Regions from separate parts of the Streptomyces sp. NPDC007346 genome, predicted to be linked through region 3. Evidence: riboswitches for the same ligand, from Rfam matches in the RefSeq annotation. Region 3 holds a riboswitch; each other region holds the start of a gene.
The links. A riboswitch is a leader RNA that binds a small molecule or an ion and turns the genes downstream of it on or off. The one in region 3 is predicted to bind thiamine pyrophosphate.

Region 1 (4,468 bases), on a different contig from region 3:
GAGGGCTGAACCCGCCTCCGGAGGGCTGAACCCCGGGTTCCCTAAGGGTTCGATCAGGGGTCTTCAAGGGCTGCGAGGCCCCCGCCGGGGTCCCTCGCGCCCTTAGCATCGAGGCAGGAACCCAGAGAGACGAGGTAGATGGCGATGGCCGTGCGGGAGATATACGCGGGGATGCCCTGGTGGGTGAAGTGGATCGCGGTGCCCGTCATCGCGATCTTCGTGTTCGGCGGTCTGATCGCCAGCGTGATCGGCTTCGTGATCAGCCTGCTCTTCAAGGCGCTGATCTTCGTCGTGCTGGTCGGCGGTCTGATCTTCGTCGTACGCAAGTTCATGTCCTCCTCGTCCTCGCGTGGTGATTGGTAGCAGGGCCGCCGCGGGCCCGTGCGGGGTCGGGGGTGCGCACAGGCCTGCGGATTAGCCCAGCTGAGCTAAGTCCAGGAGGAAAACCCCCTCCTTCCGGGGACGGCCGATACAGTGACATAACGCTGCCGCCATCTGGAATGTGACCTTCTGTCACCGAACCGACCGAGTGACCAGTGGTTTGTACGACAGTTCGGTCGTTGGTGCGGCAGCCCCGTGGGGGCGGCCTCCACGGGAGGGCTGACGGCCCGTCACCATGCCTGGGGGTGACCTTTGACCACGGCATCGAGTACCGCTGTCCCGACGTTGATCGGTTCGGTTCAGCGGGCGTTGAGGCTGCTGGAGGCTGTGGGCACCCATCGGGACGGGGCGCCCGCCAAGCAACTCGCACGTGAGGCAGGGCTACCGCTGCCGACCGCGTACCACCTGCTGCGCACCCTCACCCATGAGGGCTATCTCCGCCGGGAGAACGGCGTCTTCCACTTCGGCGCGGCCGCCGAGAACCTGACCGCGGCCCAGGGCCCGAGAAGCCGCCCCTCCGCCGTCACCGACTCCCTCGCGCGTTGGCGGGACGCCATCGGGGCCCCGGTGTACTGCGCGGTCTACCGCGAGGGTGAGATCGAGCTCATCGCGGTCGCGGACGCTCCCGACGCCCCTGCGGTCGACGAGTGGGCCTCCTTCCGGGAGACCGGCCACGCACACGCGATCGGACAGTGCCTTCTCGGCCAGCTCGACGAGAAGGAACGCGAGGATCATCTCGACCGGCACCCCGTTCGGCCCCTCACTCGTTACTCAGTGCGAGATCGCGCGGCATTTCTGGAACGGTTGCGGACATTGCGCCGGGGTGAACCGGTCATCGAACGCCAGGAGTACGCACTGGGGACCGTCTGTGCCGCCATTCCCGTCACGGCCGGTGCCACCATTGCGGCCATGGCCATTTCCGTACCCCTGGACCAGGAAGAACGGTTGCTGCCCGCAGTCGAACAGCTACGTGGCGAAGTGGCGAGCCTCTTGCGTTCGTTCGTGTTCTCTATCAGTATCTGAAAAATCACTCCTTGTGATCTGCTATCGCGTGCACCACGATGGCGTCAATAGGGCCATGGGGGATCATTCCTGGCCAGTTTCATCTACTGCGGGGTTGAACGATGCGCGAGTCGGTTCAAGCAGAGGTCATGATGAGCTTCCTCGTCTCCGAGGAGCTCTCGTTCCGTATTCCGGTGGAGCTCCGGTACGAGGTGGCGGATCCTTATGCCATCCGGATGACGTTCCATCTGCCCGGCGATGCCCCTGTGACCTGGGCATTCGGTCGCGAGCTGCTGCTGGACGGGCTCAACAGCCCCAGTGGCGACGGCGATGTGCACATCGGGCCGACCGAGCCCGAGGGCCTCGGCGATGTGCACATCCGTCTTCAGGTCGGCGCGGACCGCGCGTTGTTCCGGGCGGGTACGGCACCGCTGGTGGCGTTTCTCGACCGGACCGACAAGCTGGTGCCTCTCGGCCAGGAGCACACGCTGGGTGACTTCGACGGGAACCTGGAGGAAGCGCTCGGCCGCATCCTCGCCGAGGAGCAGAACGCTGGCTGAGCGGCGAGCACACCCCCGCCGCACGCCTCTCACGCCTTACGGCGACGGCCCCTGCCGGTCCGTGCGGGGGCTGCGGCCGTGGACGAGGAGGTGGAGGCGCCCGGCCGGTCCGCGGAGACCACCAGTGCGGCGAGCACGGTCGTCACCGGCACCGAGGCGACCAGACCGATCGAGCCGACCAGCGTACGGACGATCTCCTCGGCGACGAGTTCGCTGTTGGCCACGGTCCCCACGCTGCTCTGAGCGATGGAGAAGAGCAGCAACAGCGGCAGCGCCGCGCCCGCGTACGCCAGCACCAGGGTGTTCACGACCGAGGCGATGTGGTCCCGTCCGATGCGGATACCTGCCCGGTACAGCCCGCGCCAACCCATCTGCGGGTCCGCCTGGTGCAGTTCCCAGACGGCGGAGGTCTGGGTGACCGTCACGTCGTCGAGCACCCCGAGCGACCCGATGATGACGCCGGCCAGCAGCAGACCGCTCATGTCGATGTCCGGGTACAGCCCGTGGATGAGGCCGGTGTTGTCGTCGGTGTTGCCGCTCAGACTCGCCCAGCCGATGAACAGGGAGCCGAGCAGCCCGATCAGCAGCAGCGAGATCAGCGTGCCGATGACCGCGACGGATGTGCGGGCCGTCACCCCGTGGCACATGTAGAGCGCCGCCAGCATGATGGCGCTGGCCCCGATCACCGCCACCACCAGCGGATTCGATCCCTGCAGGATCGCCGGCAGGATGAACAGGGTCAGTACGGCGAACGAGACGGCCAGCGCCACCAGCGCCATCACCCCGCGCAGTCTGCCCACCGCGACGACCGCCAGGGCGAAGATCGCGGCCAGCAGGGCCATCGGGATCTTCCGGTTCACGTCGGTGACGGAGTACTGGAGGTCGCGGGGCGCGTCGGGGGCGTACGCCACGACGACACCCTGGCCCTCGCGCAGCTGGCGGGGCGCGTCCGGCTGGACCACCTCGACGAACGTACGGCCCTTGTCGTCGCCGCTGGTCACCTCGATGGTCGCCTTCGCGCACTCCCCCTCCTGCTCGTTGACGGCCTCCCGGCCCGAGGGGGTGGAGGTGTCACCGGTCGGGGGGACCTGTGCGGCGTTGACGTCCGCGCAGTCGACCTTGACGACCTGGACGACCTTGCCGTCCTGGGTCTGCCGGTCGAATCCGACGCCCGTGCGCTCGTGGTCGGGGACGCCGCCGGGCCAGAACGCGATGAGGCCGACGACGACGGCCGTGGCGAACGGGATCAGTACGGCGGCGATGACCTTGCGCAGGTGCTTGGAGACCGGGGCGGCGGGTCCGTGGCTGTGCGTGTGGCCGTGGGTGTGGCCCTGGGGCGGCGGCTGGGGGGCGGGGTCGCTTTGAGGGGAGGTCACGGGGCGATCATCGCAAGAACAGGGGCGCCCTCTGTTCAGCTCGCCGGAAAGGACGCTAGCGTGGAGGCACATTTGCACACGCGGGAGCTCGGAGCACCGGGCTGAGAGGGCGCTGACCGCCGTACATCCGTACGGGACACGCTGCGCCGACCGCCGAACCTGTTACCGGGTAATGCCGGCGTAGGGAGTAGGTCTCATGACCACAGCGGACGCACGCACGCCTGCCTCGAAACAGAGCGACGGGACGCCGAACGGCACGACGCCGGACAACGGGACCCGCGACGACGAGGCCGGGAAGTCCATCGGCTGGCACAAGGGGTACGTCCAGGGCTCGCGCCCGGACCTCCGGGTGCCGGTCCGACAGGTGCACCTCACCAACGGCAAGGACGTTACCCTGTACGACACTTCGGGGCCGTACACCGATCCCGCCGTCGACACCGATGTCCGCCGGGGCCTCGCGCCCCTGCGGGAGAACTGGATCATCGCCCGCGGCGACACCGAGGAGTACACGGGTCGCCCGGTCCGTCCCGAGGACGACGGGCTCAAGCACACCACGCCGCGCGGCGGGCTGCGCAACCTGGACGCAGTCTTCCCCGGCCGGCCCCGCCAGCCGCGCCGCAGCCGCGACGGACGCCCCGTCACTCAGCTCGCGTACGCCCGGCGGGGTGAGATCACCCCGGAGATGGAGTACGTCGCGATCCGGGAGAACGTCGAGGCCGAGACCGTACGGGAGGAGATCGCGGCGGGCCGGGCCGTGCTGCCGGCCAACGTCAATCACCCCGAGATCGAGCCGATGATCATCGGCAAGCGGTTCCTGGTGAAGGTCAACGCCAACATCGGCAACTCGGCGGTCACCTCCTCCATCGAGGAGGAGGTGGACAAGATGACCTGGGCGACCAAGTGGGGCGCCGACACGGTCATGGACCTGTCCACCGGCCGTAACATCCACACCACCCGCGAGTGGGTGCTGCGCAACTCCCCCGTGCCGATCGGTACGGTCCCGCTCTACCAGGCCCTGGAGAAGGTGGACGGCCGGGCCGAGGAGCTGACCTGGGAGATCTACAAGGACACCGTCATCGAGCAGGGCGAGCAGGGCGTGGACTACATGACGGTGCACGCCGGGGTGCGCCTGCCGTACGTCCCGCTGAC
Region 2 (4,468 bases), on a different contig from region 3:
GTCAGGGCGGCAGCCGCCAGTCCGCCGACGACCAGGGCGATGAGGGTGGCGACGAACGCGTACCGCAGGGAGTTGCCGACCGCCTCCAGCGGCGGTACGAGGAAGGTCGAGCCGCTGCCCCCGGCCGACTGGAGGGCCCGGTAGTAGCCGAGGCCGTAACCGTCCGGCCCGTCGAACGACCGCTCCACCAGCACGCCGAGGGGCAGCAGGATCAGCAGCAGCGCGGTGAGCAGCACCCCGCCGAGCAGCGCCCACTGTCCGGCGCCGTGCGGCCGGCGGGAGGTCTGCGCCGGGTCGACGAGCTTCAGCGCCCGCTCCCGGCGGCGTACGGTCACGGCGTGCAGGGCGAGGATCGCGCCGACCGCCACGAACTGGACCATGGTCAGCACGGCGGCCGTCGGCAGGTCGAGCAGCTGGGCGGTCTGGCGGTAGACCTCCACCTCCAGGGTGGAGTAGGAGGGGCCACCGAGGATCTGCACGACACCGAACGAGGTGAACGTGAAGAGGAAGACCATCAGCGCGGCGGCGGCCACCGCCGGGCCGAGCGCGGGCAGCGTCACCCGCCGCCAGGCGGCGAACCGTCCGGCGCCGAGCACCCGGGCGGCCTCCTCCTGGCGCGGGTCCAGCTGCGACCAGAGGCCGCCGACCGTCCGGACGACCACCGCGTAGTTGAAGAAGACGTGCGCGAGCAGGATCGCCCACACGGTGGTGTCCAGCCGCAGACCCCACAGCTCGTCGAGGAAGCCGCCGCGCCCCAGCAGCGCCAGGAACGCGGTGCCGACGACGACGGTGGGCAGCACGAACGGCACGGTGACGACCGCGCGCAGCACCTGTTTGCCGGGGAAGTCGAAGCGGGCGAAGACGTACGCGCCGGGCAGGGCGATCAGCAGGGTGAGCGCGGTCGAGGCGAGCGCCTGCCAGGTGGTGAACCACAGGACGTCGAGGATGTCCGGACGGGCCAGCACCTCGCCGACCCGCCCGAACTGCCAGACGCCGTCCGTCTTCAGCCCGCGGCCGACGATCGCGGACACGGGGTAGGCGAAGAAGACGGCGAAGAAGGCGACGGGCACGGCCATCAGGCCGAGCCGCACCGCCGCCCCACGCCGCCCGCCGCCGCCGGACCCCGGTCCGGGCCCGGCGGCTTCGGTGGGGCCGCCTTGGGTGGGGCCGCCTACTTCACGACGAGCGAGTGCCACGTCTGGACCCACTGCTCACGGTTGGCGGCGATCTTGTCCGGGGCCACCGTGGCCGGCTTCTCGATGCTCTCGCCGAACTCGGTGAAGATCTCCGGCAGCTTCGCGTCCGTCACGACGGGGTTCACGAACATGTTCAGCGGGACGTCCTCCTGGAACGTCTTGCCGATCAGGAAGTCCAGCAGCGCCTTGCCGCCCGCCTCGTTCTTCGCGCCGTTCAGCAGCCCGGCGTACTCGGTCTGCCGGAAGCAGGTCCCGGTGGAGACGCCGGTCGGGGCCTCCTCGGGCTGCGGGTCGGCGTAGAGCACCTCGACGGGCGGGCTGGAGGCGTAACTGACGACGAGCGGCCGGTCCGCCTTGGCCTTCCTGCCGCCCGCGGAGCCCGAGAACTCCTCGTTGTAGGCCTGCTCCCAGCCGTCGACCACCTTGACGCCGTTGGCCTTCAGCTTCTTCCAGTAGGCCTCGTAGCCGTCCTCGCCCTGGGTGGCGATGGTGCCGAGGAGGAAGCCGAGGCCGGGCGAGGAGTTCGCCGCGTTCTCGGTGACGAGGAGGTTCTTGTACGCGGGCTTCAGCAGGTCCTCGAAGGTCTGCGGCGGCGCGAGCTTCTTGTCGGCGAAGAACTTCTTGTCGTAGTTGACGCAGATGTCACCGGTGTCGACGGGCGTGACGCGGTGCTTCTCGTCCAGCTCGGTGCCGTCCGCGACCCGGTCCAGGCCCTTGGCCTCGTACGGGGTGAAGAGGCCGTTGTCGAGGGCGCGGGAGAGCAGGGTGTTGTCGACGCCGAAGAAGACGTCGCCGCGCGGGGAGCCCTTGGTCAGGATCTCCTGGTTGAGCGCCGCGCCGGCGTCGCCGCTCTTGAGGAGCTCGACGGTGTAGCCGCTCTCCTGGGTGAACTCCTTCAGCACCTCTTCCGAGGCGTTGAAGGAGTCGTGGGTGACCAGGGTGACGGTCTTGGAGCCGCTGCCCTTCGAGGCGCCGGATCCGGTCGAGGAGTCGTCGGAGCCGCCGCAGCCCGCGAGGACGGTGACGCCGAGCGCCGCGGCGAGCGCGGTGGCGGCGTACTTCTTGGTGGTGTTCATGTGATTCCTCCTGGAGGTGACCAGGAAGAGACGCGGCCCCGCCCGCCGCCGGGACGTACCGGAAGCGGGCAGGGCGCAACAGCTTGAGTAAGGTCCGAACTTCCTACCCGGAATGACCCGGGCGAGGTTCAGAGGGTCTGCGGCCAGCCGGTCCTCGGTGCCGCACTCTCAGCGCTGTGGCGCTCCCCTGTCGGAATATGAAGTTGATTTCGGCCCAGGCTACACCGGTGGTTTTCGGCCTGGTCAGGTGAGGTGGGGCCGCCCCTTCGGTGTCCGCCGGGGCCCTCAGCGCTCGGAGGCCGCCAGCTGCCCGCAGGCCCCGTCGATCTCCTGGCCCCGGGTGTCCCGGACGGTGACGGGCACGCCGTGGGCCGCGATGGCCTCGACGAACGCCTTCTCGTCCTCGGGGCGCGAGGCGGTCCACTTGGAGCCGGGCGTGGGGTTCAGCGGGATCAGGTTGACGTGCACCCGCTTGCCCTTGAGCAGCCGGCCGAGCAGGTCACCGCGCCAGGCCTGGTCGTTGATGTCCCGGATCAGGGCGTACTCGATGGAGATCCGGCGGCCGGACTTCTCGGCGTACTCCCAGGCCGCGTCCAGCACCTCGCGTACGTTCCACCGGGTGTTGACGGGGACGAGGGTGTCGCGCAGCTCGTCGTCCGGGGCGTGCAGCGAGACGGCGAGGCGGCACTTGAAGCCCTCGTCGGAGAAGCGCAGCATCGCCGGGACGAGCCCCACGGTGGAGACGGTGATCCCGCGCTGGGAGAGGCCGAGGCCGTCCGGCTCGGGGTCGGTGAGCCGGCGGATCGCTCCGACGACCCGGTTGTAGTTGGCGAGCGGCTCGCCCATGCCCATGAAGACGATGTTGGAGAGCCGGGCCGGACCGCCGGGCACCTCGCCGTCGCGCAGGGCGCGCATGCCGTCGACGATCTGGTGCACGATCTCGGCGGTCGACAGGTTGCGGTCGAGCCCGGCCTGCCCGGTGGCGCAGAAGGGGCAGTTCATCCCGCAGCCCGCCTGGGAGGAGATGCACATCGTGACGCGCTCGGGGTAGCGCATCAGGACGGACTCGACGAGCGTCCCGTCGTGCAGCTTCCACAGCGTCTTACGGGTGGTGTCGTCGTCGCAGCTGATGTGACGGACCACGGACATCAGGTCGGGGAACAGCGCCTCGGCGAGCTTCTCCCGGGACCCGGCGGGGATGTTGGTCCACTGCTCCGGGTCGTGCGCGTACCGCGCGAAGTAGTGCTGCGAGAGCTGCTGGGCGCGGAACGGCTTCTCGCCGGTCGCGGCGACCGCGTCCTTGCGCTCGGCGGGCGTGAGGTCGGCGAGGTGCCGCGGGGGCTTCTTGGCTCCGCGGGGCGCGACGAAAGTGAGTTCTCCGGGCTTAGGCATGGTTCATCCAGTGTCGCAGACAGACGGGTGAGGGCCCGCCGCCCTGTGGACGACGGACCCTCACTCGTAGAACGTGCAGGTGGGACGTGGTGTGCGAGGCCGCACGGGCCCTCAGCCCGAGCCGACGAACAGCACGAGCAGCAGCCAGACCACCGGCGCGGTCGGCAGCAGCGAGTCGAGCCGGTCCATGATGCCGCCGTGGCCGGGGAGCAGGGTTCCCATGTCCTTGATCCCGAGGTCCCGCTTGATCATGGACTCGCCCAGGTCGCCGAGGGTGGCGCTGACGGCGACCGCGAGGCCCAGCAGCAGCCCCTGCCACCAGGCGCCGCCGTCGATCAGGAACTCCATGCACAGGGCGCCGGCGGCCATCGCGAAGGAGACGGCACCGAGCAGGCCCTCGCGGGTCTTGCCGGGGCTGATGCGGGGAGCGAGCTTGTGGGTGCCGAAGCGCCAGCCGACCGCGTACGCCCCGGTGTCGCTGACGACGGTGAGGAGGAGGAAGGTCAGGACCCGCCACGAGCCGTCGTCCGCCGTCAGCAGCAGGGCGACGAAGGTGGCCAGGAAGGGGACGTAGAACGCGGCGAAGACACCCGCCGTGACGTCCTTGAGATACCCCTCCGGCGGCTCGGTCATCCGCCAGACCAGCACCGCCAGGGCGGTCAGGGCCATGGCGACCCAGGCCCCCTCCGCGCCACGCGCGTAGCCCGCGACGACCATCGCGGCCCCGCCGACGGCCAGCGGGATCAGAGGGACCTTGATGCCCTTCTGCTCCTGGAGCCGGGAGGTGAGCTCCCACAGGCCGAC
Region 3 (4,468 bases):
CAGCACGTCGCGCAGGGTGCAGCCCGCCACGTACTCCATCGCGAGGTAGACGTACGCGCCCTCGGCGCCCTGGTCGAAGACCGCGACGACGTTGGGGTGGGCCAGCCGGGCCACCGACTTGGCCTCGCGGATGAAGCGCTCGACGAAGGCGGCGTCGGTGGCGAGCGCCGGGTGCATCACCTTGAGGGCGAGCACCCGGTCCAGGCGGGTGTCCACGGCCCGGTAGACCGTGGCCATCCCGCCGACGGCGATGCGCGCCTCAATGCGATACCGGCCGTCGAGCAGCTGCCCGACGAGAGGGTCCTGGAGGGTCGTGTCCACCCCGAGAGTCTACGAGCCGCCACCGACACGCCGGACGGGCCGGGCACTCCCGGGGCCGTTCCATGACCGATCCGTGACAGGAACACGTCCGGGATCGTGTGCCCTGGTGGTGAGCGCCTGTGCGTGCCCCGGTGGTGGGCGCGTACAGCTGCTCAGAACGCCGGACGCTCCGGGTCGAGCACCGCCCGCCCGTCCACCGGCGAGGACGCCTCGGCGAAGTGGCGGCGCGGGATGCGGCCCGCCCGGTACGCCAGGCGCCCGCCGTCCACCGCGTGCCGCATCGCGGCGGCCATCAGCTCCGGCTCCTGGGCCCGGGTCACCGCCGAGGCGAGCATCACGGCCGCGCACCCCAGCTCCATCGCCAGCGCCGCGTCCGACGCGGTCCCGGCCCCCGCGTCCAGGATCACCGGCACCCCGGCCCGCTCCACGATCAGCTCGAAGTTGTGCGGGTTGCGGATGCCGAGCCCGGAGCCGATGGGGGAGCCCAGCGGCATGATCGCCGCGCACCCCACGTCCTCCAGTTTCCGGGCCAGGACCGGGTCGTCGTTGGTGTACGGCAGCACGGTGAACCCGTCGTCGACCAGGATCTCGGCCGCGTCCAGCAGCTCGATCGGGTCGGGCAGCAGGGTCCGCTCGTCGGCGATCACCTCCAGCTTGATCCAGTCGGTGCCGAGCGCCTCCCGGGCCAGCCGCGCGGTCAGCACCGCCTCGCCCGCGGTGAAGCAGCCCGCCGTGTTCGGCAGCACCTGGATGGAGAGCCGCTCCAGCACGGAGAGGACCGAGCCCTGCACGGTCGGGTCGAGCCGGCGCATCGCGACGGTGGTCAGCTCGGTCCCGGAGGCGATCAGGGACCGCTCCAGCACCTCCAGGCTCGGCGCCCCGCCGGTCCCCATGATCAGCCGGGAGCCGAAGGTGCCGGGTCCCAGGGTGAAGACGTCGTCGGACACGGTCAGCCTCCCTGGACGGCGGTCAGGACCTCGACGCGGTCGCCCTCGCCGAGCGTGGTGGCCGCCCACTGTCCGCGCGGCACGACGCACTCGTTGACGGCGGCGGCGACCCCGGAGGGCGCGGTGGTCAGGGCGGCGACGAGGCGGTCCAGGGCGGTACCCGCGTCGAGGGTGCGCGGCTCCCCGTTGACCGATACGGATACGGGCGGGTTCGGCGTGCTCATACGGGCTGCTCCTGGAGTACGGGGGCGGCGGACGTGAACCGGCCCGGGGCGAAGGGGCGGGCCACCTCGGGCAGCTCGCCGGTGGTCAGCGCCTGGGCCATCGCGTCGCCGGTGATGGGCGTCAGCAGGACGCCGTTGCGGTGGTGGCCGGTGGCGAGGAGGAGACCGGGCAGGGCGGTCGCCCCGAGCAGCGGGGCGTTGTCGGGGGAGGCGGGGCGCAGACCCGCCAGGGTCTCGACGAGCGGCAGCTCGGTGATGCCGGGCACCAGTTCGTGGGCGTCGCGCAGCAGCTCGTACACCCCGCCGGCGGTGACCGTGGTGTCCCAGCCCATCTCCTCGCTGGTGGCACCGATGACCAGCTCGCCGTTCTCGCGCGGTACGAGGTAGAGGTGGCCGCCCCGGACCACGGCGCGCACGGTCCGGCTGAGGAAGGGGGCGTACGACCGGGGCACGGTCAGCCGCAGGACCTGGCCCTTGACCGGGCGGACCGGCGGCACGACCTCCCGCGGCAGCCCCGCGAGCCGCCCGCTGAGGCTGCCCGCCGCCAGGACGACCTGGTCGGCCTCCACCTCCGTACCGTCCCCGAGCACCGCGCCCGCCGCTCGCCCCCCGGTGACGGTGAGCCGCTCGGCGGACGCCCCGCGGAACACCACGCCCGCCCGCTCGCAGGCGGCCAGCAGCGCGGCGGCGAGCCGGCGCGGGTCCACCTGGTGGTCGCCGTCGACCCGCAGCCCGCCCCGTACGCCCGGCGCCAGCATCGGCTCCAGCCGGCGGCACTCGCGGCCGCTCAGCCAGACCGACTCCAGGCCCGAACGCTCCTGGAGGGCGTGCAGCTCCCGCAGATGGGCGCGGTCGTCGGAGTCCAGCGCGACGGCCAGCGTGCCGCAGGTACGGAAGCCGGTCTCCCGGCCGCTCGCCGCCTCCAGCTCCGCGACGAACTCCGGATAGCGGGCGGCGGAGGCGAGGTTGAGGCCGAGCAGCATCTCCTCGCCGTAGTGCAGTTCGGTGACGGCGGCCAGCATGCCCGCCGCGACCTGGGCGGCGCCGCCGCCCGGCCCGGGATCGGCCACGGTGACGGTCAGCCCGTGCTGGGCCGCCCGCCACGCGGTGACCAGGCCGATGATGCCGCCCCCGATGACGAGGACATCGGATCCGGAGGTCTTCCCCGAGACGCGCATGGGTGTCCAGCCCCTCCCTTCGCCGGCATGACCCGGATCAGGTTCGTACGGTCGGAGGCGCTCCAGCCTCCCTCTCAGCCCGGTGCCTCCGGGCTCCCGCGAGTGTTCTACCTTGGCCAGGGTAAACCCACTCACCCATGGCACAGTCAGGGGAGCAGCCACTGTGGCCCGTTCGCTCGACGGACTCGTCCTCTCGCCCGTCGCCGACCAGGCCCCGGGCCAGGTCGGCACCCGTACCCGCTTCACGTACCACGAGCGGGCCGGCCGGATCTGGGCCGAATACGCGGGCGGTGACGTGGTCCGCGGCCACCTCGTCGGCACCCGCGACGGGGACGCGCTCGACTTCCGCTACGTCCAGCTCAAGCAGGACGGAACGACCTCTTCCGGACACTGCCTCTCCACCGTCAGCGAACGCGCGGACGGCCGGGTGCGGCTGGAGGAGCGCTGGGAGTGGGAGTCCCAGGAGGGCAGCGGGACGAGCGTGGTGGAGGAAGTCGCCGTCTGACGTCGCGTCAGCTGCATAGACTGGTACACGTGAGCGAGCAGACGGAAGACCACGCGGAGCGGCGGCCGACCCGGAGCGTCGTGGTCGTCGGAGCGGGCATGGCGGGCGTGCAGAGCGCCGTCGCCCTGCGGGAAGCCGGTTTCACCGGCCCCGTGACGCTGATCGGCGCCGAGCCCCACCAGCCCTACGACCGGCCGCCGCTGTCCAAGGCGGTGCTGCTGGGCGAGGCCGAGGACTCCGCCTTCGACATCGACTTCGAGGCGCTGGACATCACGCTCCGCCTCGGCCTGGACGTCACCGCCCTGCGCGCCGCCGACCACGTCCTGGACACGGCCGAGGGCCCCGTCCCCTACGACGTCCTGGTCCTGGCGACCGGCGCGGAGCCCATCGCCCTGCCCGGCACCGAGGGCGCCCCCGGCGTCCACCTGCTGCGCACCCTGGACGACGCCGCCCGGCTGCGGCCCGTCCTGGAGCGGCGGCAGGACGTGGTCGTCGTCGGGGCGGGGTGGATCGGCGCCGAGTTCGCCACCGCCGCCCGCGCCGCCGGGTGCGCGGTCACCGTCGTCGAGGCCGCCGCCCGTCCGCTGGCCGGCACGCTGCCGGCCGAGGTCGCCGCCCCGATGGCCGACTGGTACGCGCGGAGCGGCGCCGAACTCCTCACCGACGCCCGGGTCGAGCGCGTCGAGCAGGGCGCCGTGATCCTCGCGGACGGCCGGGAACTGCCCGCCGGGGCCGTCGTCGTCGGCATCGGCGCGCGCCCCGCCACCGGCTGGCTCGCCGGCTCCGGGATCGAACGTGGCCCGGACGGCTCGGTCACCGCCGACAGCGCGCTGCGCACCTCCCTGCCCGATGTGTACGCCGTCGGGGACTGCGCCTCCTTCCCCTCCGCCCGCTACGGCGAACGCCTGCTGGTCCACCACTGGGACAACGCCCTCCAGGGCCCGCGCACCGCCGCCGCCGCGATCCTCGCCGCCGAGCGCGGTGAGCCGCTCCCGGTCCACGACCCGGTCCCGTACTTCTGGTCCGAGCAGTTCGGCCGCTTCGTGCAGTACGCCGGCCACCACGCCCACGCCGACACCCTCCTGTGGCGCGGCGACGGCTCGGAGGCCGCCTGGTCGGTCTGCTGGCTGCGCGCCGGGGCCCTGGTCGCCGTCCTCGCGGTGGGCCGCCCGCGCGACCTCGCCCAGGGCCGCAGGCTCATCGAGTCCGGGGCCGTCCTCGCCCCCGACCGGGTCGCCGACCCCGCCGTACCCCTGAAGTCCACCGCCCTGTGAGGGACCGGGCCGACCGGGG

Region 1: it holds a riboswitch for thiamine pyrophosphate, as region 3 does, so the genes downstream of both, thiC (phosphomethylpyrimidine synthase ThiC) here and thiO (glycine oxidase ThiO) in region 3, are expected to answer to the same signal.
Region 2: it holds a riboswitch for thiamine pyrophosphate, as region 3 does, so the genes downstream of both, AB0917_RS11095 (thiamine ABC transporter substrate-binding protein) here and thiO (glycine oxidase ThiO) in region 3, are expected to answer to the same signal.

The regions. Positions count from the first base shown of each region.
Region 1 covers NZ_JBEYKR010000147.1:6,006-10,473, forward strand. The annotation lists gene AB0917_RS28260 (cupin domain-containing protein) at 1-9, shown strand, start outside; gene AB0917_RS28265 (DUF5326 family protein) at 151-363, shown strand; gene AB0917_RS28270 (helix-turn-helix domain-containing protein) at 634-1,404, shown strand; gene AB0917_RS28275 (SsgA family sporulation/cell division regulator) at 1,506-1,943, shown strand; gene AB0917_RS28280 (YibE/F family protein) at 1,973-3,319, opposite strand; TPP riboswitch at 3,390-3,523, shown strand; gene thiC (phosphomethylpyrimidine synthase ThiC) at 3,516-4,468, shown strand, end outside.
Region 2 covers NZ_JBEYKR010000029.1:16,156-20,623, forward strand. The annotation lists gene AB0917_RS11090 (iron ABC transporter permease) at 1-1,076, opposite strand, end outside; gene AB0917_RS11095 (thiamine ABC transporter substrate-binding protein) at 1,172-2,272, opposite strand; TPP riboswitch at 2,355-2,471, opposite strand; gene rlmN (23S rRNA (adenine(2503)-C(2))-methyltransferase RlmN) at 2,558-3,664, opposite strand; gene AB0917_RS11105 (phosphatidate cytidylyltransferase) at 3,776-4,468, opposite strand, start outside.
Region 3 covers NZ_JBEYKR010000051.1:39,390-43,857, forward strand. The annotation lists gene pknB (Stk1 family PASTA domain-containing Ser/Thr kinase) at 1-321, opposite strand, end outside; gene AB0917_RS16040 (thiazole synthase) at 474-1,268, opposite strand; gene thiS (sulfur carrier protein ThiS) at 1,271-1,492, opposite strand; gene thiO (glycine oxidase ThiO) at 1,489-2,670, opposite strand; TPP riboswitch at 2,668-2,780, opposite strand; gene AB0917_RS16055 (hypothetical protein) at 2,834-3,175, shown strand; gene AB0917_RS16060 (FAD-dependent oxidoreductase) at 3,205-4,449, shown strand.